DNA from 3 places in the Sphingomonas bisphenolicum genome. Region 3 is predicted to be linked to each of the others. Evidence: predicted binding sites of a transcription regulator. Region 3 holds the regulator's gene; each other region holds the start of a gene.
The links. Region 3 encodes LexA, which represses DNA repair genes until DNA is damaged. Its sites were predicted from a motif close to GTTCCNCNCTTGTTCT; they were not measured.
Positions count from the first base shown of each region.

Region 1: a site for LexA is predicted at 5,176-5,191, ahead of rmuC (DNA recombination protein RmuC). Genes of this name have one in related genera too.
Region 2: a site for LexA is predicted at 2,470-2,485, ahead of recA (recombinase RecA). Genes of this name have one in related genera too.

Region 1 is NZ_AP018817.1:966,709-974,244, reverse strand. Features, by position in the region: gene SBA_RS04780 (HU family DNA-binding protein) at 1-156, opposite strand, end outside; gene SBA_RS04775 (hypothetical protein) at 262-483, shown strand; gene SBA_RS04770 (aminotransferase) at 521-1,696, shown strand; gene SBA_RS04765 (hypothetical protein) at 1,651-2,163, opposite strand; gene SBA_RS04760 (SDR family NAD(P)-dependent oxidoreductase) at 2,253-3,047, opposite strand; gene SBA_RS04755 (alpha/beta fold hydrolase) at 3,137-3,967, opposite strand; gene SBA_RS04750 (GlxA family transcriptional regulator) at 4,097-5,080, shown strand; gene rmuC (DNA recombination protein RmuC) at 5,206-6,726, shown strand; gene SBA_RS04740 (nicotinate-nucleotide adenylyltransferase) at 7,029-7,536, shown strand, end outside.
Region 2 is NZ_AP018817.1:377,846-385,381, reverse strand. Features, by position in the region: gene SBA_RS01850 (hybrid sensor histidine kinase/response regulator) at 1-304, shown strand, start outside; gene SBA_RS01845 (hypothetical protein) at 333-734, opposite strand; gene SBA_RS01840 (hypothetical protein) at 727-1,848, opposite strand; gene SBA_RS01835 (hypothetical protein) at 1,918-2,049, shown strand; gene SBA_RS01830 (response regulator) at 2,082-2,438, shown strand; gene recA (recombinase RecA) at 2,558-3,631, shown strand; gene SBA_RS01820 (transglutaminase-like domain-containing protein) at 4,291-5,076, shown strand; gene SBA_RS01815 (APH(3')-I family aminoglycoside O-phosphotransferase) at 5,177-5,980, shown strand; gene SBA_RS01810 (translocation/assembly module TamB domain-containing protein) at 6,086-7,536, opposite strand, start outside.
Region 3 is NZ_AP018817.1:2,361,264-2,368,799, reverse strand. Features, by position in the region: RNA gene ssrA (transfer-messenger RNA) at 344-696, opposite strand; gene SBA_RS11685 (NRDE family protein) at 736-1,491, shown strand; gene SBA_RS11680 (anthranilate synthase component II) at 1,549-2,139, shown strand; gene trpD (anthranilate phosphoribosyltransferase) at 2,297-3,289, shown strand; gene trpC (indole-3-glycerol phosphate synthase TrpC) at 3,286-4,077, shown strand; gene moaC (cyclic pyranopterin monophosphate synthase MoaC) at 4,074-4,547, shown strand; gene SBA_RS11660 (molybdopterin molybdotransferase MoeA) at 4,544-5,725, shown strand; gene lexA (transcriptional repressor LexA) at 5,795-6,472, shown strand; partial or broken gene SBA_RS11650 (ComEC/Rec2 family competence protein) at 6,463-7,536, opposite strand, start outside.

The DNA of each region.
Region 1 (7,536 bases), 1.4 Mb from region 3:
CACCTTGAACTTGCCGAAGCCGTTGATCGAGATTTCCTCGCCCTGCGCCGCAGCATCGCCGATCGCGGCGAACAGGCCATCGACCAGCTTCTTCGCGTCCGCCTTGGTGATCCCGTTTTCGCCGGCCAGCTTGTCGGCAAGATCGCTGTTGTTCATCGATAGTCTTCCTTGTTGTTGAAACCTGAGTGGACGATCTAGCCACATTCGCAGCCCGCGTCACTGCATCCTTGCTCGCGCCACTGCGCTGCAATCAAGAGCATAATGCCCGTCAACGCAAGCGGTGCGCCGTTATCGATCATATGGACGCGGCTGCCGCCCCTGTTCCTGCGTTTCGACCGCCCTGGCGGCGAGCGCGAAGCCGGAGGGGTGGACCCGGCCGATGCCGAAAGCCGCGACCGCATGACGGACCCGAAGCGGGGCGCACCAGGCACCGGTCGAGCGCAGGGATCAAGCCTGCCGATCGCTGATCGCTTGCGCGCCTGACTTGGGATGCCACCCCCGACAGGCTATAGCTGCATCCATGATCGCCCGCCCTCCCCTCGGCCACCCCGTCTATCGGGACATGTCGACCACCATCTTCGAACATATGTCCGCCCGCGCACGGGAAACGGGCGCCATCAATCTGGGGCAGGGTTTCCCCGAAGGCCCCGGCCCAGATGCCGTCCTGCAAGCCGCCGCCGACGCGCTGCTGACCCGATCCAGCCAATATCCGCCGATGGCGGGCCTCGTCGAGCTGCGCACGGCCGTCGCGGATCATTATGCCCGCCACCAGCAACTCGACCTCTCGCCGCAGGAGGTGATCGTCACCTCCGGCGCGACCGAGGCGATCGCCGCCAGCCTGCTGGCGCTGGTGCAGCCGGGCGACGAAGTGCTGATGCTCGCCCCGCTCTACGACGCCTATCTGCCGCTGGTGGAGCGGGTCGGCGGCGTGGCGAAGCTGGTGACACTGACCCCGCCCGACTGGCGCATCACCCGCGAAGCGCTGGCGGCGGCGATCACGCCCCGCACCCGCATCCTGCTGATGAACAATCCGGTGAACCCCACCGGCGTCGTGCTGCGGGAAGAAGAACTGGCGCTGATCGCCGACCTGTGCGTCGCCCATGACCTCATCGCCATCTGCGACGAAGTCTGGGAACAGACCGTTTATGACGGCCTGCCCCACCGCCCGCTCATGGGCCTTGCGGGAATGCGCGACCGCACCGTCAAGATCGGGTCGGCGGGCAAGATTTTCTCCGTCACCGGCTGGAAGGTCGGCTGGATGTGCGCCGCGCCGCCGATCGCCGCCCTGCTCGCCCGCGCCCACCAGTTCCTGACCTTCACCACCCCGCCGGGCCTGCAATGGGCGGTGGCTGAGGGGCTTGCCTATCCCGACGCCTGGTTCGCTGACCAGCGCGCCGCCTATCAGGCGTCGCGCGACCGGCTGGCGGCGGGCCTCGCGGCGGCGGGCTATGTGGTGCAGCCCAGCGCCGCGACCTGGTTCCTGTCGATCGACCTGCCCGCATCGGGCATCGCGCTGGACGACGTCAGCTTCTGCAACCGCATCATCGATGAAGCCGGCGTGGCGGCGATCCCGATCAGCGCCTTCTATCCGACGCGGCCTGTCACCCATCTGGTCCGCCTCTGCTTTTCCAAGACGGACCGGACGTTGGATCAGGCGATAGAACGGCTCGCCGCCTTCCGCGCGACGCTTGGCTGACGGACGATCGCCGCGCCCAGGATCAGCATCGCGACCAGCAGCAGCCCCTGCGTCGCCAGAAAGGGCGGTTCCGTCCCGGTCGGCGCGAAGGCATGGAGCCAGGGCATCTTCAGGAAGCTCTGCACCACCAGCACGAACAGGTTGAGCCACAGGGCCGCGGTCGCGCTCACCGCGTAGACGACCCGCGCCCGGCCGCGCAGCCTGAGACCATATAGCACCACCAAAGCGACGATCAGCACCAGGGTCGAGACGATCCCGACCCCGATCGCCGGGGTGAAGCCGCGAAAGGGAAAGAGGAAGCCGGTCAGGCTGGTCAGCAGGGTGGTGGCGAGGAAAAGCGCCTGAATGCGAGGCAGGAACCGCCCCTTCGCCTGCGCCAGCAGGGCGGCAAGTCCGGCAAGGATGCCGATCAGGCTGATCGCGACATGCAGGACGATGAAAGCGGGAATGGAAAGACCGAGGATCATGATATGTCTCCTAGATTCCAACATCCGTTCGTTTCGAGCGACGTCGGGAAACGGTTCTCGACACGCTCGAACCGAACGGAAGATGAGGCTCAGGCGCGATACCGCCCCGCCGCATCCTTGCGCGACAGGTTCGGCCGCAACGTCCCCCGCGCGGCCAGATAGGCGTCGAGATCGCCCCGCTCCGGCAGCGCCGGGATGGTGATCGGCTCGCCCATGTCCAACCCGGCCAGCGCGGCGTCGACCATCACCTCGACATCCATCACCTCGACATCCATCACCATCTCGGCCGGGATTCCCGCGATCTGTTCGGCGGTCCAGATCGCCGTCCGGGTGATCCCGGGCAACACCGCCTGCACCTTCACCCCCTTGGCCCCCAGTTCGACCTGCAACGCTTCTGTAAAGGCCAGCACATAGGCCTTGGTCGCGGGATAGACCGCCGTGAAGCCGTCGGGCATCAGCGCCGTGACCGACGTGATGTTGATCAGCGTCCCTGCCCCGTTGGCCGCCAGCCGCGGCGCGATCGCGCGCGACAGCCGCGTCACCGCCAATATGTTGAGGTCGATCATCCCGGTCAGATAGGCCGGGTCCGTCTCGACGAAGCTCTGTTCGCCCGCAATCCCGGCATTGTTCACCAGCCCGGTGACGGCGTCATCGTCCCGCAGCCGCGCTTCGATCCGGGCGAGGTCGTCGGCCTTGGCGAGATCGGCGGCGATCACTTCGACGTCGACGCCGGTCTGGGCGCGCAGGCTGGCGGCCAGCGCCTCCAGCTTCCCCACCCGTCGCGCGACGAGGATCAGGTTCGCGCCGCGCTTGGCGAAGCGATCGGCATAGACCGCGCCGATGCCGTCCGACGCGCCGGTGATGAGAATGGTTTCGTTGGTCATGGGAAGTCTCCTTTGAGTCCATCCCGTTCGGTTCGCGCGACGTCGAGAAACGGTTCTCGACACGCTCGAACCGAACGGTGTCGGACATGTCAGCCGTTGATGAAATCGAGCAGGTCGGCGTTGAACCGATCCTGATGCGTGACCGTCAATCCATGATCGGCCCCCTCATACACTTTTAGCACCGCTTGCGTAACGATCTTGACGGTGGAGAGGGCGGCCGCACCGATCGGCACGATCTGGTCGTCGTCGCCGTGCAGCACCAAAGTCGGCACATCGACCTTCGCCAGGTCGGCATGGAAATCGCTTTCGGAAAAGGCGCGGATGCTGTCGAGCTGGCCCTTCAGTCCGCCCATCATCCCCTGCCGCACGAAATCGTCACGGATGCCGTCGGAAATCACCGCGCCTTTCCGATTATAGCCGTAAAAGGGGATGGTCAGATCCTGGAAAAACTGGCTGCGATTGTCGAACGTCCCCTTGCGGATGCCGTCGAATATCTCGATCGGCAGCCCGCCCGGATTGGCTTCGGTCTTCAGCATCAGCGGCGGCACCGCGCCGATCAGCGCCAGTTTGGCGACTCGCGCCGTGCCATGGCGCCCGACATAGCGGGTGACTTCGCCTCCCCCGGTCGAATGGCCGACCAGTATGACCTCATGCAGATCCAGCGCCTCGATCAGTTCGGCCAGATCGTCGGCATATTGGTCCATATTGTTGTTCGCCCAGACCTGATCCGACCGGCCATGGCTGCGGCGGTCATGGGCGATGGTGCGAAAGCCCCGATCGGCGAAATAGACCATCTGCGCGTCCCAGGCGTCGGCGCTCAGCGGCCAGCCATGGGAAAAGACGATCGGCTGGCCGTCGCGCGGCCCCCAGTCCTTGTGGAAGATGCGGGTGCCGTCCTTGGTGGTGACGAAATTGCTCATGATGAAATCCCTTCTCTGTCTTAGAAGAGCGTTCTCACGCCCTGTGCTTGCAGAATTAGGGAAGTTGGACGAGGATCGGGATTGGCGGTCCCGACATTAAGCGGGCCGATTCCGACAAAGGCGGCACTCATGGACGCGATGCAGCCCCCCAGGGCAGAAATCGGGATTCTCCTCTACCGCGACTGCCAGCAGGCGATGGTCCATGGCATGACCGACCTGATCGCCATCGCCGGACAATTTTCACAGCAGCATGGCGGCCCCGCCTTGCGCGTCAGCCATTGGCACATGCAGGCTGACGGCGGATGCGCCCGCGTGCATGATACGCATGAAGCCCTGGCCGGTACGCCCGACATCTGGCTCGTCCCCGGACGCTTGACCGGCATACCCGATGCCGTTGAGGCCGCACCCTATGCCCGCTGGCTGCTCGATCGCCACGCCGCCGGCGCGACCCTCGCCTCCAATTGCGGCGGCGCCTTCCTGCTTGCGGCGACCGGCCTCCTCAGTGGCCGCGCGGCGACGACGCACTGGTGGTTCGCCGATTCGTTTCGCGCCCGCTTCCCCGATGTGAAGCTGGACTGCGACCGCATCGTGATCGACGATGGCGACATCATCACCGCGGGCGGCCTGATGGCCTGGACCGACCTCGGCCTGCGGCTGGTCGACCGCCTGCTCGGCCCGACGGTGATGCTCGACACCGCCAAATTCCTGCTGATCGACAGCGCCGGGCGCGAACAGAAGCATTTTGCGCGCTTCATGCCGCGCATGACCCATGGCGACGAACCGATTTTGAAGGCGCAGCACTGGCTCGCCGCGCGGGAAGCCAAAGCCGTCAGCGTCGGCGACATGGCGGCGCAGGTCGGTATGGAGGAACGCACCTTCCAGCGCCGTTTCAAGGCGGCGACCGCCATGACGCCGATCGAATATGTCCAGCATCTGCGCGTCGCAAAGGCGCGCGAACATCTGGAGTTTACGAAGCGCACGATCGACCAGATCGCCTGGAGCGTCGGTTATGAAGACGCCGCCGCCTTCCGCAAGCTGTTTCATCGCCTCGTCGGCCTGTCGCCCGGCGACTATCGCGCCCGCTTCGCGGCGCCAAGCGCGCAGGCGGCCTGAATTTTCAATAGTTAGCTAACTATCTAAATTCGACATGGCGTTTCTACTGTCGCACTCGCCGTCTCACACTTGCAGCGTCCGTCCCGGCCCGCTAGGTTCCCGTTTCGTTCCAAACAAGGATTATCATGGACAGCCTGGCCGCCCTCTTCATTCTCGTCGCCCTGCTGATCGGCCTTGCGGTCGGCTGGCTGCTCAAGGACAAGGCGCTTGCCCCGCTGGCCGCCGAGAAGGCGGAACTGCGTGACAAGCTGGACCTCGCCACCAGCCAGCGCAACGGCGCCATCGCCGAACTGGCGGTGGAGCAGGAGCGCGTCCATCAGTCCGCGACCCACATCGCCCGGCTCGAAACCGCCCAACTGGCCGCCGACCAGCGGCTCGAAGCCCTGCAGGCCGCCGCCGCCCAGCGTATCGAGTCCATCCAGGCCGAACGCGAAGCCGCGCTGCGCGAACTGGCCGGATTGAAGTCCGATACACAGGCCCGCACCCAGGCCTTCGAGCAGCAGATCGCTGCGCTCCGGGACGCCAAGGAACAGCTCTCCGCCCAGTTCAGCGAAATCGGCGGCAAGTTGCTCGAATCCGCCCAGACCCAGTTCCTGACCCGCGCCGACCAGCGTTTCGCCCAAGCGAACGAGAAGAGCGAGGCCCAGCTCAAGACCCTGCTCAATCCGGTCGAAACCACGCTCAAACGCTATGAGGAGGGCCTCGCCCGCGTCGAAAAGGACCGGGTCGGCAGCTATGCCGAACTGCGCGAGGCGGTGCAGCAGGTGCATCTGGGCCAGGGCCAGGTGCGCGAGGAAACCGCCAAGCTGGTCAACGCGCTGCGCGCCGCGCCCAAGACCCGGGGCCGCTGGGGCGAACAGCAGTTCAAGAACCTCATCGAGACCGCCGGTCTCTCTCCCTTCGTCGATTTCAGGGAAGAAGTATCGGTCGCGGTCGAAGCCAATGGCTCTGAAACCCGGATGCGGCCCGACTTCGTCATCAATCTGCCCGGCGACCAGCAGATGGTGGTCGATGTCAAATGCTCGCTGGTCGCCTATCTCAACGCCGTCGACCAGGTCGATCCGGCGCTGCGCGACGCCCATATGCTCGACCATGCCCGCGCCATGCGCACCCATGCCGACGCGCTGGGGCGCAAGGCCTATTGGGAGCAGTTCGACAAGGCCCCCGACTTCGTCATCATGTATGTCCCCGGCGACAATTTCGTCACCGCCGCGCTGGAAGCGGACATGGACCTGTGGGAACGCGCGGCCAAGAATCGCGTCATCATCTGCGGTCCCGCCACCTTCCTCCCCCTCGCCCGCACGCTGGCGGGTCATTGGCGCCAGGCCAAGATGCAGGAACAGGCGCAGCAGGTCGGCCAGCTCGGCAAGGAGCTGTATGAGCGCCTGGCCGTCGCCGCGACCCACCTGAAGCGCCTCGGCTCCGGCCTCAATAGCGCCGTCTCGAACTACAACAGCTTCATCGGCAGCTTCGAAAGCCGCGTCCTGTCCACCGGCCGCAAGTTCCGCGACCTCGACATCGAAACCGGCGGCAAGGAGATCGAGGCGATGGAGCCGCTCGACGTGCTGGCCCGCGACGCCCAGACCGACGAGGCGCGAGCCTTGCCGGCGGCGGAATGCATTAAAACAGGAACAAGCATGGCCTGACCGCGTCTCTTCTTCATGAGCGGCAACAAATCACAGGATTTGACAGAGTCGCGGGTCGGAGAGTGCCATGTGGAAAGCCATCACCCTGCGCCGTCCATTGCGGCGGCGCGAAGACAAAGCGCCAGACGTAACGACGTCGCGCGCGCCCCCGTCCAGACAGGATCATCCCTTTGCCGATCTGATGGCGAAACTGGACAAGATTCCCTATCGGCGGACCCGGAAACCGGCTTTCGGGGGCCGCTGACGCCGCCCGGCCGATAGGCCCCATTGCCGCCCCGCCTTCAGGCTGGCATGGCGGGGGCATGACACGCATCGGCCTGCTTGGCGGCTCCTTCAACCCGGCCCATGGCGGGCACCGCGCCATCTCGCTCTTCGCGAAGGACGCGCTGGACCTGGACGAAATCTGGTGGCTGGTATCCCCCGGCAATCCGCTCAAGCCCGCCAAAGGCATGGCCCCGCTCCCGGCCCGCCTCGCCCACGCCCGCATCGTCGCTCGCCGCGCCCCGATTCGCGCGACCGCGATCGAGCGGCATCTGCGCACCCGCTACACGATCGACACGCTGCGCGCGCTCACCCGCCGCTACCCCAAAAACCGCTTCATCTGGCTGATGGGCGCGGATAATCTGGCCCAATTCGGCCGATGGCGCGACTGGCGCGGCATCGCCCGGCAAATGCCCATTGCTGTTATCGCCCGTCCGGGCTATGATGACGCCGCCCGTGGCTCTGTGGCCATGAGCTGGCTGCGGCGCTTCGTCCGGTCCGCGCGCCAGAGTGCAGACTGGACGAATTGGAGACCACCGGCGCTCGTGC
Region 2 (7,536 bases), 1.7 Mb from region 3:
GGGCTATAAGGTGCTGACCGCCAATGACGGCGAACAGGGTCTGGAGGTGCTGGGCGGCCCGGAGAAGATCGACCTCCTCATCTCCGACGTCGTCATGCCCAATATGGATGGCCCCGCTATGGTCGCCCAGGCCCGCCGCGCCTATCCCGACCTGCCGGTGCTGTTCATGTCGGGCTATGCCGAGGAACAGCTGCGCAAATCGATCGACATCGCCCATGTCGCCTTCCTGCCCAAGCCCTTCTCGGTCAGCCAGCTGGCGGAGGCCGCGCGCGACGCGCTGGCGATGCGGCCGACGGCCAAGTGATCGAGGGACTGACGACGCGACCTCTGGATCAGTCGCCGGAAACGTCGCCGTCATCGTCCTTCCGCTTCGCAGCCACGCGGCGCGATCGTGTTGCCTGGATCAGCTTTTCGATCTCGAACAATAAAGCCCGGCCCTCATCGGTCTTTCCGTTGTCATCGTTGGGGTCGTCGGCGAACAGGGTCTTCGCCCGCGCGGCGAGTGCGATCAGTTGGGCATAGCGGTCGTCGCCGAGTTTCTTGCGCACTTTCCCGAACCCCTCGGTCAGCGCATGAAATTCGGTGTCGATGTTTTGATCGTGGAAAACCCCGGTTGCGTCGATAAAGGTGGGGGCACCTAAGATCATAGATCCCAGCATATCATAAATTTCGCTAAGTGAATCTGGAATATAGGGATTGGTTTTACGATAAGAGCTAACAAAATATTCAATCATTTTTTGTCTCCGATCGTGTTATAACATAGCTACTATTTAATCCGACCTGACGAGGGCGAATGATAATAACATGACTGGGCTTGAAATCTGTATTGAAAAAACCTCTTACTTGTGCATTTTTCAAGGTTTTTTGCGTTAAAGTCACATCATAGGCAATGTCTCCGATGCGTGCATCCGGCAACCGGAAGGTCAGTTCGCTTCCTGAAGTGTCATTTTCTCTTCTATTTACGCGTACGGGCCCTTTTCCGGCCGATTCAATACCATACCGACTGAACTGCTTGCGCAGATCGAACCGTACTCTTCGATCAATGAAATTGCCGAGAGCTTCCCGTTCTGACAGTCGAATGGTTAATTTACCAGCGCGTAGCAACTTGATGCCATCTGCATAAGCCCTATCGACTCGTTGCTGTATGAATCGCAAAATCTCTACTTGCAGCGGCCTCACTTCTTGTCTCATGCGCAGAAAGGCTACGGCCCGATCAAAGCGGAGTGTGTTCAACTGGTTGATCTGGCCTTCCAAGGTCTGCGGGAAACCCAGGCTATCGAAACGATATTCAGGATCGAGAGCCCGGACCTGATTGATCAACTGATTTGACCAGTCCCGCGTCATTTGGGCGGTCAATTCTTGTGCTGGGCCGGTGATATCGAGAAGAGTGTCAGCCAACGCTATGATTGCGCCTCCCGGCCGACCCTCAAGATTGGGAACCGCCTGCTGCAACGTCATGGGATCGTGGAAGGCGCTGGCATTGCTGCCGCGTGAGGCTCTGGGAGCGCGAGATGCTGCTATTATGGAAGCGCTATGCTCGCCCGGCCGATACAGGGCATCCTGCAATGTCGCCTGACGTCCGGCCGCATTGCTGACCGTCAAGCCTTTCCCCGTCGATGCAGTATTCGTCAATGCTGGACGCGCGTTTCGCAGGGCGTGTTGCCGTCCATGCGAGACGATCACCCTATTGAGCGAACGTGGCCCGCCCGGTGCGAAGGTAAATTGTCCGTTCCGTGGATCGTGATAGGGGTTGAACTTCAGTTCAACGTCATCGCGCTGTGCAGCAATCGGCCAGCGGCCAGTTCGCAACCAGGTGGAAAATCCGAGCCGATAGGTCTCCGATTCCATCTCCATTGTCTCACCCCGAGTTGTTATCGCGGTGAGAACATATCAGCAACATTTTCCAACAAGTCAAGCATGACCGGCTTTGTCGATGGAGCGACGATTTTGGAAGCCATTTGCATAGCGCCGGACATTGGGCGGCTCTGGGTGAAAAGCACAATCTCGGTCAAGGTGAATATGCTGGGCAAGTCGGCGGTGATCGGTTAGCGAGTCGGCTGGATTAGCGAGGATCGCACAGCATGTCGGACGCCAAAAGCATATTGATCGTCGAGGATGAAGCGATGATCGGCATGATGTTGGAGGATTATCTCGACGCTTTGGGTTACCGGCTCCACGCCGTGGCGGCATCGGTCGACGAAGCCTGCGCCCATGCGCGCGAGGGCGGGTTCGACGCGGCGCTGGTCGACTGCAATCTCCAGGGCGAAAAAAGCTGGCCCGTGGCCGATATCCTGGCCGAACGGGGCGTGCCTTTCATCTTCGCGACCGGCGGCATGGCCGACGACCTGCCATCGGGCCATGCCGATCGGCCGACGCTCGCCAAGCCCTTCACCATCGGCGCGGTCGAGCGCGCCCTGGGCAAGATATTGGCCGAGTGAAGGCCTTTCGAGAGCGGGATAGGAAATTTCCGTTCCCCTCTTGTTCTTGAAGAACAAACGGGATACATCATCGTCCAGCGCACGGAACCTTTGCGTTCCGCTTGACAGAGGACTGGCCGATGACCGCAATGCTCTCCCTCATCGATTCCAAGAAGAACGGGACAATGGACAGACAGAAAGCATTGGACGCGGCGCTCGCGCAGATCGACCGCGCCTTCGGCAAGGGCTCGGCTATGAAGCTGGGCAGCCGCGAGAAGCTGGAGATCGAGGCGATTTCGACCGGCTCGCTCGGCCTCGACATCGCGCTCGGTATCGGCGGCCTGCCCAAGGGGCGCATCATCGAGATTTACGGCCCGGAAAGCTCGGGCAAGACCACGCTGGCGCTCCACGCCATCGCCGAAGCGCAGAAGGCGGGCGGCACCGCGGCCTTTGTGGATGCGGAACATGCGCTCGATCCGGGCTATGCCAAGAAACTGGGCGTCGATATCGACGAACTGATCGTGTCGCAGCCGGATACCGGCGAACAGGCGCTGGAAATCGTCGATACGCTGGTGCGCTCCAATGCGATCGACATATTGGTGATCGACTCCGTCGCGGCGCTGGTTCCCCGTGCGGAAATCGAGGGCGAGATGGGCGACAGCCATGTCGGCCTGCAGGCGCGCCTCATGTCCCAGGCGCTGCGCAAGCTCACCGGCTCGATCTCGCGGTCCAAATGCATGGTGATCTTCATCAACCAGGTGCGCATGAAGATCGGCGTGATGTACGGTAACCCGGAAACCACGACCGGCGGCAATGCGCTCAAATTCTATGCGTCGGTCCGCCTCGACATCCGTCGCACCGGCCAGATCAAGGATCGCGACGATATCGTCGGCAACGCGACCCGCGTGAAGGTGGTCAAGAACAAGGTCGCCCCGCCCTTCAAGCAGGTCGAATTCGACATCATGTATGGCGAAGGCATCTCGAAGATCGGCGAAATTCTCGACCTCGGCGTCAAGGCCGGGATCGTCGAGAAGTCGGGCGCCTGGTTTTCCTACGACTCGATCCGCATCGGTCAGGGACGTGAAAATTCCAAGACTTTTCTCAAGGAACATCCCGAACTGGCGGACAAGCTGGAAAAGGCGATCCGCGGGAAGACCGAAGAAGTCGCAGAAAAGATGATCACCGGACCCGATGCGGAGGATGATGGCGAATAAGCCCTGAAACAGCCCCCGGCCGGATCAGCCGGGGGGCGGTTCATCGGCTCTCGCCCGCCTTGCGCATCACGCTCTGAAAAGGCCCGTCGCGTCCCCGCGCGACGGGCCTTTTACCGTGTACCGAACGTAGGAAGGGCGGGCGCCGACTTTCCGACAGGATCGGGGTAGCGTAGCGAAAGAACAGGATAAGCGGGAAATATGCGTAGTTGAGCCGGCAAAACGCCCGCGATCGTCCGCCGCGGACCCTCCGATCCCTTCGTGCAGTCGCTGTCTGCATTCTTGCCGTTTCTGATCGCCTGATGTCCTGCCACAGGCCGATCGATATTCGGGCGATGACGCGTGGAACATGCTGGTTTTCGTGACCCGGAGTCCTGCATATTAAACTTATCTGGGCAGCGGCGGCGCGGGAAATCGCCTGTGCAGGCTGCCGGGCTGAATATCGATCGGCCTTCGTCCGCGTCACCGCAGACCCGGCGGAACATAAAGCGTGGGCAGGCTTTTCAGCCCATGCCCGCCACCATACAGACCCACCAAGCCCGCCTCCTTCCGGCTATCCATCCGGCCGCCGCCTATGGCCCCTTGCTAACCCCTTGCAGCCTCCCGATGCTGGGTCAGGCGCGCCGATTCGACCCGTCCCCTCTCACACTGGAACCCATCCCATGCGCGTCGCCATCGAAGCGATCCTCGACTATGACTTCGCCGAACCGACCGACGTACTGCTAGCGGTCGAGGCGGCGGCGCTGCCCGACCAGCGGGTCGTCACCCAGTCGCATATCATCGACAATGCCGGGCCGTTGACCAACAAGGTGGGCGGCAGCGGCATCGGCCGCCGCACCTGGACCCGCACCAGCACCGGCCGGATGCTCAGCACCTACCGCGCCACCGTGGATGTCGATCGGGCGCCGGTCGATATCGCCAGCCTCGCGAAAAGTCCGCTGCCCAGCCTGCCCGAAGAGGTGCTGCCGTTCATCTGGCCCAGCCGCTATTGCGAGGCCGATCGGTTCGGCAGCTTCGTCAGCAGCCATTTCCCGGACCTACAGGGCGGCGCACTGGTGCAGGCCCTGGTCGATTGGGTGCATGACAATCTCGTCTATGTGCCGGGCAGTTCCGACATCACGACCACCGCGGCCGATACCTTCGTCGCGCAACAGGGCGTCTGCCGCGACTTCGCCCATCTCACCGCCGCGTTGATCCGATCGCGTGACATTCCCGCGCGGCTCGTGTCGGTCTATGCGCTCGGCCTCGACCCGCCGGACTTCCACGCGGTGGTGGAAGTCTGGCTCGACGGCGCCTGGCACATCGTCGATTCGACGGGCCTTGCGCCGGTCGAGACGATGGTGCGCATTGCCGTCGGCCGCGACGCCACCGACATCGCCTTCATGACCGTCTTCGGCGGCGCGATGATGAACGCCCAGTCGATTACGGTAACGCGCGAGGACGCCTGACGCCCACAGCGCATCAGGTCTCTCCTGCCGCCTCTTTCCTCTTGTTTGTCCAGCCGTTATCAAACGCGGTCCGAGCCGGGTATATCGACAGGGAGCCGACATGATGCTGGAGGAAACGCCCGCACCCCTAGCCATGCCTGAAAGTCTTGCGGCCCTATTGTCAGGCTATCGATGGTGTCGTGACACCACCGGGGAATCGGGGGGATCGGTCTATCGTCTCCAACGGGCAGATCGGCCCGACCTGTTCCTGAAATATGGCGGGGGCGACGTGGCGGCCGATATATTGGATGAGACGGTCAGGCTCCGCTGGCTCGCGACCCATATGCCGGTGCCGCGCATCATGTATTCTGCCAGCACGCCCGACGAATCATGGTTGGTGATGACGGCGCTCACGGGGCAGACCGCTTACCAGTGCCTGACGGATGATCCGCACAAATCCATCGCCATCGTCGATGCGCTTGCCGCGTTCATGCGCCGGCTGCATGCTGTTCCGACCAGCGCATGCCCCTTCGATAGCGATCATGCATATCGGCTTGCCAAGGCGCGGGATCGCCTGGACGCGGGTCTGGTGGACGAAGATGATTTTGACGACGAGCGAGCGGGCTGGACGGCGCAGGCGGTATGGGACGCCATGAACGGCCTCCTGCCGTTTGCGCCCGACCCGGTCGTAACGCACGGCGACTTCTCGCTCGATAACCTGCTGATGGCCGATGGAGCTGTGGTTGGATGCATTGACGTCGGCCGGGTCGGGATTGCTGATCGCTACCAGGATATCGCCATCCTATGGAACTGCCTAGGGGAGTTCGATGCACCGCTTCAGCGCCGGTTCCTCGACCAATATGGCGCGCATGACCTAGACCGTGCCAAGTTGCAATTCCACCTGATGCTGGACGAGTTTTTCTAGCAGGGCGCCGTCAGAGGGCTTCGTCCGGGTGCCCGCGCCGTTAACGCCCACATAGCATCACCGGCACCTGGACCGGCGGCACACCCGTTCATCGACGCGCTGCGCTCAATAATCCTTCGAATAGCGCAGGTTGGCCGACGATCCGGCATTGGTGCCGGTTTTCGACAACAGGCTCAGCGTCTTGGACAGCGCGATCTCCAGCTGGGTGGCGGTGAAGCCCTTGGAGTCGGTGATCACCTCGACATAGATATTGTTGGAGATATGCTGGCCCACGGCGAGCGAGGTGCCGCGCCCGGTGGTGTCGTCGCCGCCGACGATGCCGATCCGGTCGATGCCCGACGCGCCCTGCAGCTTGCCCATCGGATTGAGCCCGCCGCTGCTGCCGCGCAGTCCGTTGAGCGCCGCCGCCAGTTGCACCGCCTGCATCGGCGACAGGTTGGCGACATTGTCCCCGAACAGGATCCGCGAGAGGATTTCGTCCTGCGGCAAGGTCGGCGTGGAGATGAAGGCGATATCGGGCTGCTGCGCCGATCCCGTCACCTGGATGCCCGCCGTCACCGTGTCGATCCGGGTCTGCGCCTTGATCGCCAGGATCGGATTCATCATCGGGCCATTGAAGGTGATGACGCCCTGTTCCAGGTCGAACTGATGGCCCGAGAAGCTGTAGCGGCCGCGGATCACCTCGATCTTGCCAATGATGCGCGGATTGGCGGTCGTGCCGGTGATGCGCATATTGGTCTTCCATTCGGAATCCAGCCCCATGCCGGTGACATAGATTTCATTATCGGCCTTCACCCGGATGTCCAGCTTCCAGTCGGCGGGCTTGGCCGCCGCCGCCTTGCGCGCGGCCAGTCGCTGGTCGAGCGCGTCGCCGCCTTCGCCATTGCGCCGCACCCCGGCGAGCTGTCGGATTTCGGTCCCGCCCTGCCAGGCTACCTTGTACCGGGTTTCGGGCAGGTTCAGGTCGCCCTTGATCAGGCCGCCATTGGCCGGGCTGTTGCTGATGTTAATCGTGCCGCTGACGACGCTGGTGATCGCTTCGCTGCGCGCCAGCCGCGCGCGGTTCAACTTGACCGCGATATCCATCGGGAAGCCGCTCGCGGCGGCCAGCCCGACATTGCCCGACGCCTGCACCGTGCCGTCGCCCGCGCGGCCGGAGAAATCGCGAATCTCCAGATGGTCGTTGGTGAAACGGCCATCCAGCTTCATCTGGGTGACGCGCGTGCCGAACGTCTCATTCTCATAGGTCAGCGCATTGGCGCGCACCACGCCGTTCAGCCGCGGATCGCTCAGCCGCCCGCTAAAGTCGGCCGCCACCGCCAGCCCGCCGGTCAGCTGCTGGTCGGCCAGGCCGGCGAAGGAGAAGAGCACGTCGGCCGGGCCGGCATAGCGGATGCCGCCGCCCAGCGGCGCATTCTGCAACTGCTCGGCCCAGCTTGCACCGGCGCCCGGAGGAGCGAGCGTCGCGGTGAAGCGGCCCAGCGTGCTGCTGCCCTCGCGGATCAGCCCGCGCAGGTCGCCGCCCGCCGACGACAGCTTGCCTTCGACGCTCATCG
Region 3 (7,536 bases):
CCAGAAAAAACCTCTTACTATAGCCAGAAGTATTTCATTTAGATGACATCAGGACAAGGGCGCATCGAACCAGCAAAAACTATTTTCTTTGCTTTAATATCAATAATTTATGAATTTTACGCAAGACTGTCATAAAAGCGTAATCGAAAATCGTCGCAGATTGAAGATGATTCGAATCATCGACATCATACAATCGCTCGCACGCGGCGGACGCCGCTTGCCCATCATCGCGGGCATCCGCCACAGCGACTCCTGTCGGACGATGCGGAATGCGCATCGCATATGCCATGACGATCGTGGAAAGGTCCGGAGGCTTCTGTTGCCCGGCGCCTCCGGGGGCCGCTGAATTCCCTTCTGTTGCCCGGTGGGTTCAACCGCGCTATTTTAGAGTAACGTCAGGCCGTGAGGCCCTCAGTTACGCTGCAATGGCGAGTGCTTCGTTATCGTTGGCACTTGTGAGTTTTGCACAGTTTAACGGCTTACACGGGCCGGGTAAAAATATCGCCTTTGAACACACGTCGATCCTAGTTCGGCCCCGTCAGGAAACCCCAAAGCGTTAAGCCATCGGGCCTTCTGGTGGAACCGCCGGGTACTGCCCCCGGGTCCGCTGCATCTATTATACGACACAATTTATCACCATAGCCGGGCGAACCCGGCGCGACCCATATGGCCCCACGCGACGGGTTTTTCAAGTCATGGACTTGCGGGATGCGGCCGGGACGATACATCGGCCCCATGTGCATCATGGCCATGGCCTGGGCGGCGCATCCGCGCTGGCGCCTCATCCTGATCGGCAATCGCGATGAATATCATGCGCGCCCCGCCGCCCCGCTCGCCCGCTGGGGCGACCGCAAGGGCCTGATCGCCGGGCGCGACCTGCAATCGGGCGGCACATGGCTTGGCGTATCGGAAGCGGGCCGGACCGCGATCGTCACCAATTTGCGCGGCTATGGCGGCCCGCAGCCGGACCGCGCCTCCCGCGGCGCGCTCGTGACGGACCTGCTGGCGGGCGACGGCGCCTATGTCGATGTCGCACAGGCGCGGCTGGAGGATTTCAACCCGTTCAACCTGATTCTGGTCGAAGCCGATCGCGCCGATTTTCTCACCAATCGTCCGCAACCGCTGCGCACGCGGCTGACGCCGGGCCTGTACGGCCTGTCCAACGGCGCGCTCGACGCGCCATGGCCCAAGACGCTGGCGCTCAAAACCGCCCTGCTCGGTTGGCTGACCGAAGATGCCGATGACCCGGCCGCCCTGTTCGAGGCACTGCGCCGGAAAAACCTGCCCGACGCCGGCATCGCCCCCGCCACGCCCTCAGACGCTCCCGACGAAGCCGCCGCCTCCCCCATCTTCATCCGCAACCCGCTCTATGGCACGCGCTGCAGCACCGTCATCGCCGTCGATCGCGACGGTCGGGGCCAGATCGTGGAACGCCGCTTCGACCGCGACGGCGGCGATACGGGCGAAACCCGGCTCGGCTTCCGCTGGTGATGGCTAACCGTCCCTCCCCACTTCCCCCCGCCCTCATCCCGCGCTAAGGTTCTGCCCATGATCCTCGTCATCGACAATTATGACAGCTTCACCTGGAACCTGGTCCATTATCTGATGGAACTGGGCGCGCAGGTGGAGGTCGTCCGCAACGACGCCATTTCGGCGGGCCAGGCCCTGTCCAGCGGCGCAAAGGCATTCCTGCTTTCGCCCGGTCCCTGCACCCCCAATGAAGCAGGCGTCAGCCTGGACCTCGTCGCGGCCTGCGCCGACGCGGGCGCGCCGCTGCTGGGCGTGTGCCTGGGTCACCAGTCGATCGGCCAGCATTTCGGCGGCAAGGTGGTGCGCGGCGGGCTGATGCACGGCAAGACCTCGCCCGTCACCCATGACGGCACCGGCCTGTTCGCAGGTCTGCCCTCGCCCTTCACCGCGACCCGCTATCACTCGCTGATCGTGGAGGATATTCCCGACAGCCTGGTGGTGAACGCGACCAGCGAAGACGGATCGGTCATGGGCTTCCGCCACGCGACCCTGCCGATCCATTCGGTGCAGTTCCATCCCGAAAGCATCGCCACCGAACATGGCCATGACATGCTGGCCAATTTCATGGAGATTGCAGGCATCCCTGTGCGTCAGCGCGAAGCGGCCTGACCCCTTCCTATCGGCGGCGATCGGTTTATCATAGGCGGATCGCTTTTCGAATGTTGCCATAATAGGAAACGCAATTTCAAAATCTGCGGGAAAAGTGCGAAGCTAGGCACGCACGCCCTCTCGACTCCGCGCCCTCCCGCCGACTAAGGCAGGGGCGATGACACGCCTGCCCGATCCTTCCCTACCGCTCGCACCCGACGCCGCAGCCCAGGCCTTCGACCTGCTGTTCGACGCCGACCTTCCCGAAGCGGACATTGCCGCCTTCCTCGTCACCATGGCGCGCCGGGGCGAAAGCGCGGTGGAGATCGCCGCCGCCGCCCGCGCCATGCGGGCGCGCATGATAACGGTCGGCGCGCCCGACGGCGCGATCGACGTCTGCGGCACCGGCGGCGACGGCCATCATACGCTGAACGTCTCCACAGCCGTCTCGCTCGTTGTCGCGGCGGCGGGCGTGCCCGTCGCCAAACATGGCAACCGCGCCGCCTCTTCCAAGGCTGGCGCGGCCGATACGCTGGAGGCGCTGGGCCTCGACCTCGATCGGGCCGCCGCCACCGCCGAAGCGACGCTGGCCGATCTCGGCATCTGCTTCCTCTTCGCCCAGAATTATCATCCCGCGCTCAAGCGGCTCGGCCCGATCCGCAAGGCGATCGGCGAACGCACCATCTTCAACCTGATGGGGCCGCTCGCCAATCCGGCCAGGGTTCGACGCCAGCTCATCGGCATCGCTCGGCCGGCCTATGTCCCCATCTATGCGCAGGCGCTTGCCGACCTGGGCGTCGATCATGCCATGATCATCTCCGGCGACGAAGGACTGGATGAACTCTCGCTCGCCAGCGGCAACGACATGGCGGAAGTGAAGGGCCATGACCTCGTCGCCATGCACCGCCTGACCGCCGCCGAACTGGGCCTTTCCACCCAGCCGGTCGAGGCGATCCGTGGCGGCGATGCCGCCCATAACGCCGCTGCGCTCCGTGCCCTGCTGCAAGGCGAACCGGGCGCCTATCGCGACGCCGTGCTGCTCAACGCGGCCGCGGCGCTTGTCGTCGCCGACGCCGTCCCCGATCTGCGCGAAGGCGTGGAGGAGGCCGCCGAAACCATCGACCGCGGCCTTGCCAACGCGCTCCTCAATTGCTGGATTGCCTATACATGACCAACAAGCTGATCGAAATCTGCGATTTCAAACGTGAAGACGTCGCCCGCCGCCGGGCCGCGACCAGCGTGTCGGCGCTCCACGCCCGCGCCAGCGAGCAGACGCCCCCGCGCGGCTTCCGCCAGGCGCTGGACAATGCCGCCCGCACGGGTTTCGGCCTGATCGCGGAAGTGAAGAAGGCCAGTCCCTCCAAAGGGCTGATCCGCGCCGATTTCGATCCGCCCGCCCATGCGCGGGCCTATGCGGCCGGTGGCGCCGCCTGCCTCTCCGTCCTGACCGACGAACCCTATTTTCAGGGTCATGACGATTATCTGATGGCCGCCCGATCGGCCTGCGCGGTGCCGGTGTTGCGCAAGGATTTCCTGGTCGATCCCTGGCAGGTGCTGGAAAGCCGGTCGCTCGGCGCCGACGCGATCCTCATCATCGTCGCCGCGCTGGACGATGGCCAGATGCAGGAAATAGAAGACGCCGCCCTGGGCCTCGGCATGGACGCCCTGATCGAGGTGCATGACGAAGCCGAACTGGAACGCGCACTGAAGCTCCGCTCGCGCCTGATCGGCGTGAACAATCGCGACCTGCGCGATTTCAGCGTCGATTTCGCTCGCACCTATGAACTGGTGGGCAAGGCGCCCGAAGGCTGCACCTTTGTCGCAGAAAGCGGCCTGACCGGCCATGCCGATCTCGTCGCCATGGCCGATCATGGCGTGCGCTGCTTCCTGGTCGGTGAAACGCTGATGCGCCAGGCCGATGTCGAGGCGGCGACGCACAATCTGCTGACGGGCGCATGACCGGACTCACCCATCTGGACGACGACGGCGCGGCCCGGATGGTCGATGTCGGGGCCAAGGCGGTCACGGCACGCGAGGCCATAGCCTCCGGCCGGATCGACATGAGCGTGACGGCAGCCAGAGCCATCGCCGACGGCCTGGTGAAAAAGGGCGACGTGCTCGCCGTGGCGCGCGTGGCGGGCATCATGGCCGCCAAGCGCACCGCCGACCTTATCCCGCTCTGCCACCCGATCGCGCTGAGCGCCGTGACAGTCGATTTCTCCCTTGACGACAGCGGCGTCACCGTGACCGCCACCGCCCGCACAGCCGGCCAAACCGGCGTGGAGATGGAGGCGCTGACCGCGGCCTCCGTCGCGCTGCTTACCGTCTACGACATGGCCAAGGCGCTGGATAAGTCCATGATAATCGGCGGCGTCTGCCTGATCGCCAAGACCGGCGGCAAATCCGGCGACTGGCGGCGCACGCCATGAGTCTGCTGCCGGTGGCCCAAGCGCAGGCGCGCCTGTTCGCGCTCGCCCCGCGACTGGCGACCGAAACCGTGCCGATAACCGCCGCCGTCGGCCGCTGGCTGGCGCAGGATCTGGCGGCGCTGCGCAACCAGCCCTGGACCGACCTTTCGGCGATGGACGGCTATGCCGTGCGCGCGGCGGAGGCGCCCGGTCCCTGGCGCGTCACCGGCGAAAGCGCAGCCGGAACGGCTAACCTTCCGCTCTTGCCGCCCGGCGAGGCCAGCCGCATCTTCACCGGCGCACCGCTGCCGCCCGGTGCCGACGCCATATTGATCCAGGAAAATGCGGCCCGCGACGGCGATCGGCTGACCGCCAGCGCCGATCCGCTGCCCGCCGGCCGCCATGTCCGTAGCGCCGCCTCCGACTTCGCGCAGGACGCCCTGTTGCTGGAGGCAGGCAGCCGCCTCGGTCCGGCGCAGATCGCGCTGGCGGTGCTGGGCGGTCATGGCGCCGTGCCGGTGGGTGAGCGGCCGACGGTCGCTTTGCTCTCCACCGGCAATGAACTGGTGCCGCCCGGCGCCCCGACGCCGCCGGGTTTCCTGCCTTCCTCCAACGCGCCGATGCTTGCCGCCCTGCTCGCCGCCCTGCCCTGCGACGTCATCGACCTCGGCATCGTACCGGACGATCTCGACGCCATGGCGTCCGCGCTCGATCGGGCGCGGACGGCGGACATCATTGTCTCGACCGGGGGCGCCTCCGTCGGCGACCATGATCTGGTGCGGCCCGCCTTCATCAAGGCGGGCGGTGCGCTCGATTTCTGGAAGATCAAAATGCGGCCGGGCAAACCGCTGATGGCCGGTCGCATCGGCGATACGCTGTTCCTGGGCCTTCCGGGCAATCCCGTTTCGGCTTTCGTCACGGCGACGCTGTTCCTGCTCCCGCTGGTCCGGCATCTGGGCGGCGCGCGCGATCCGTTTCCGCCCATGAGCGACGCGCCACTCGCCTCTCCTCTCCCGGCCACCGGCGATCGCGACGATTATCTCCGCGCATGGCGCGGGCAGGACGGCATCGTGTCGGTGACGTCGCAGGACAGCGCCGCCACCGCCGCCATGGCGAAAGCCGACTGCCTGATCCTGCGCCCGGCCGGATCGCCACCGGCCGCACCGGGCGATCGGGTGGTGATCCTGCCGCTGCCCTGACATGTTCGGTGCTTGACTAACCTTCATCTGTTTCCTATGCGTTCCTCATACGTTCCACGGAGGACCGCGATGTTGACGCCCAAGCAGCAGGAATTGCTGAGCTTCATTCAGACCCGATTGGACGAAGGCGGCGTTTCGCCCTCGTTCGAGGAAATGAAGGACGCGCTGGACCTGCGGTCCAAGTCCGGCATCCACCGGCTTATCAATGCCCTGGAGGAGCGCGGGTTCATCCGCCGCCTGCCCAATCGCGCCCGTGCGCTGGAAGTGCTGAAGCTGCCCGACGCGATGCATCGTGCGCCGGTGCCCGCGCCAGTCGTTGCGCTCAAACCCAAGGTCGCGGCGCCTGTTCCGATCGCCGCCAATGACGTGATCGAAATCCCGATGCACGGCCGGATCGCGGCCGGCGTGCCGATCGAGGCGATGGAGGGGCAGACCATGCTCTCCGTGCCGGCCGCGCTGTTGGGTGCGGGCGACCATTATGCGCTGGAAGTGTCGGGCGATTCGATGATGGAGGCGGGCATTCTCGACGGTGACTTCGCCCTGATCCAGCGCACCGACGTCGCGCGCGAAGGCCAGATCGTCGTGGCGTTGATCGACGAAGCGGAAGCCACGCTCAAATATTTCCGCCGCGAAGGCAGCCGCGTCCGGCTCGATCCGGCCAATTCCGCTTATGAACCGCAGATTTACGACCCGCGGCAGGTCCGCATCCAGGGCAAGCTGGCAGGGCTGCTGCGCCGCTATAATTGAGATTTGGGTCGTCCTGATCCACGGGGTGGGCGAACGATCCAGGGATGTGCGTCGCCGACTCGATGGACGGTGTGAACTTCGCCCTTCGCCAGGGTGATGGACAGGCCGCCGGTCCGTGCCAGCAACCGGCGGTCGATCTTCATCCAGCGCGGATGGCACCAGCGCGGTAGCCCCCGATCGCTGACGACGATGTCCGCCGCGGCGCAATCGCGGGCGAAGTCGGACCGTTCGATCAGCACTGTGCTGCGGGTGAAGAGCAGCCGCCAGCTACGGCCATTGCCGTCCTTCACGCCGACAGCGCACAGATCGCGCGAACAGCGTGCGTCCGGCAAATCCGCGATCGCCGCCAGTTCGCCGTCATAACCTGCACTTTCCGACAGCACGTCCCGCACATAATCCCCCGCCCGATCGCGCAATATCGCCATGCCCTTTCCCGTCCGCACGGCGACATGCCGCCCGTCGCCGGTAATCAGGATATCGGGCGGCGCGGCGGTAAAGGTGACCGCCACGCCGATCAGCACCGGCGCAAGTCCCAGCCATCGCCACCCCGTCCGCCACAACAGGCACCAGAGCAGCCCGACGACCGTGATACCGAATAGCCCCATGCCCATCGTCGGCGCCAGCAATGTCGCCATCGGACTGGCCGCCACGCCATGGGCCAGTAACAGCAACAGGTTCAGCGCCTGCTGCGTCAACCACCAGAAAGGCGCGCCCAAGCCCGCGACATCCAGCACGAGCGCCAGCGCCTCCAGCGGCATGACGACGAAGGTGGTGAGCGGAATCGCGATCAGATTGGCGAAGGCGCCGAGCAGCCCCGCCTTGTGAAAATGGAACAGCGCGATCGGCATCAGCACCAGTTCGACAGCGATGCCAGTCGCCAGCGTAACCGCCAGGCCGCGTGCAATCCGACGAAACGCACCCTCGTCTCGCGCGGCGGCAAAGGTTCGGAAACGGGGATGCTCGGCCAGCGCCACCAGCGCCGTCACAGCTGCGAAGCTCATCTGAAAGCTCGGCCCGACCAGTGCTTCGGGCCACAGAAATAACACCACCAGCGCGCCGGTCGC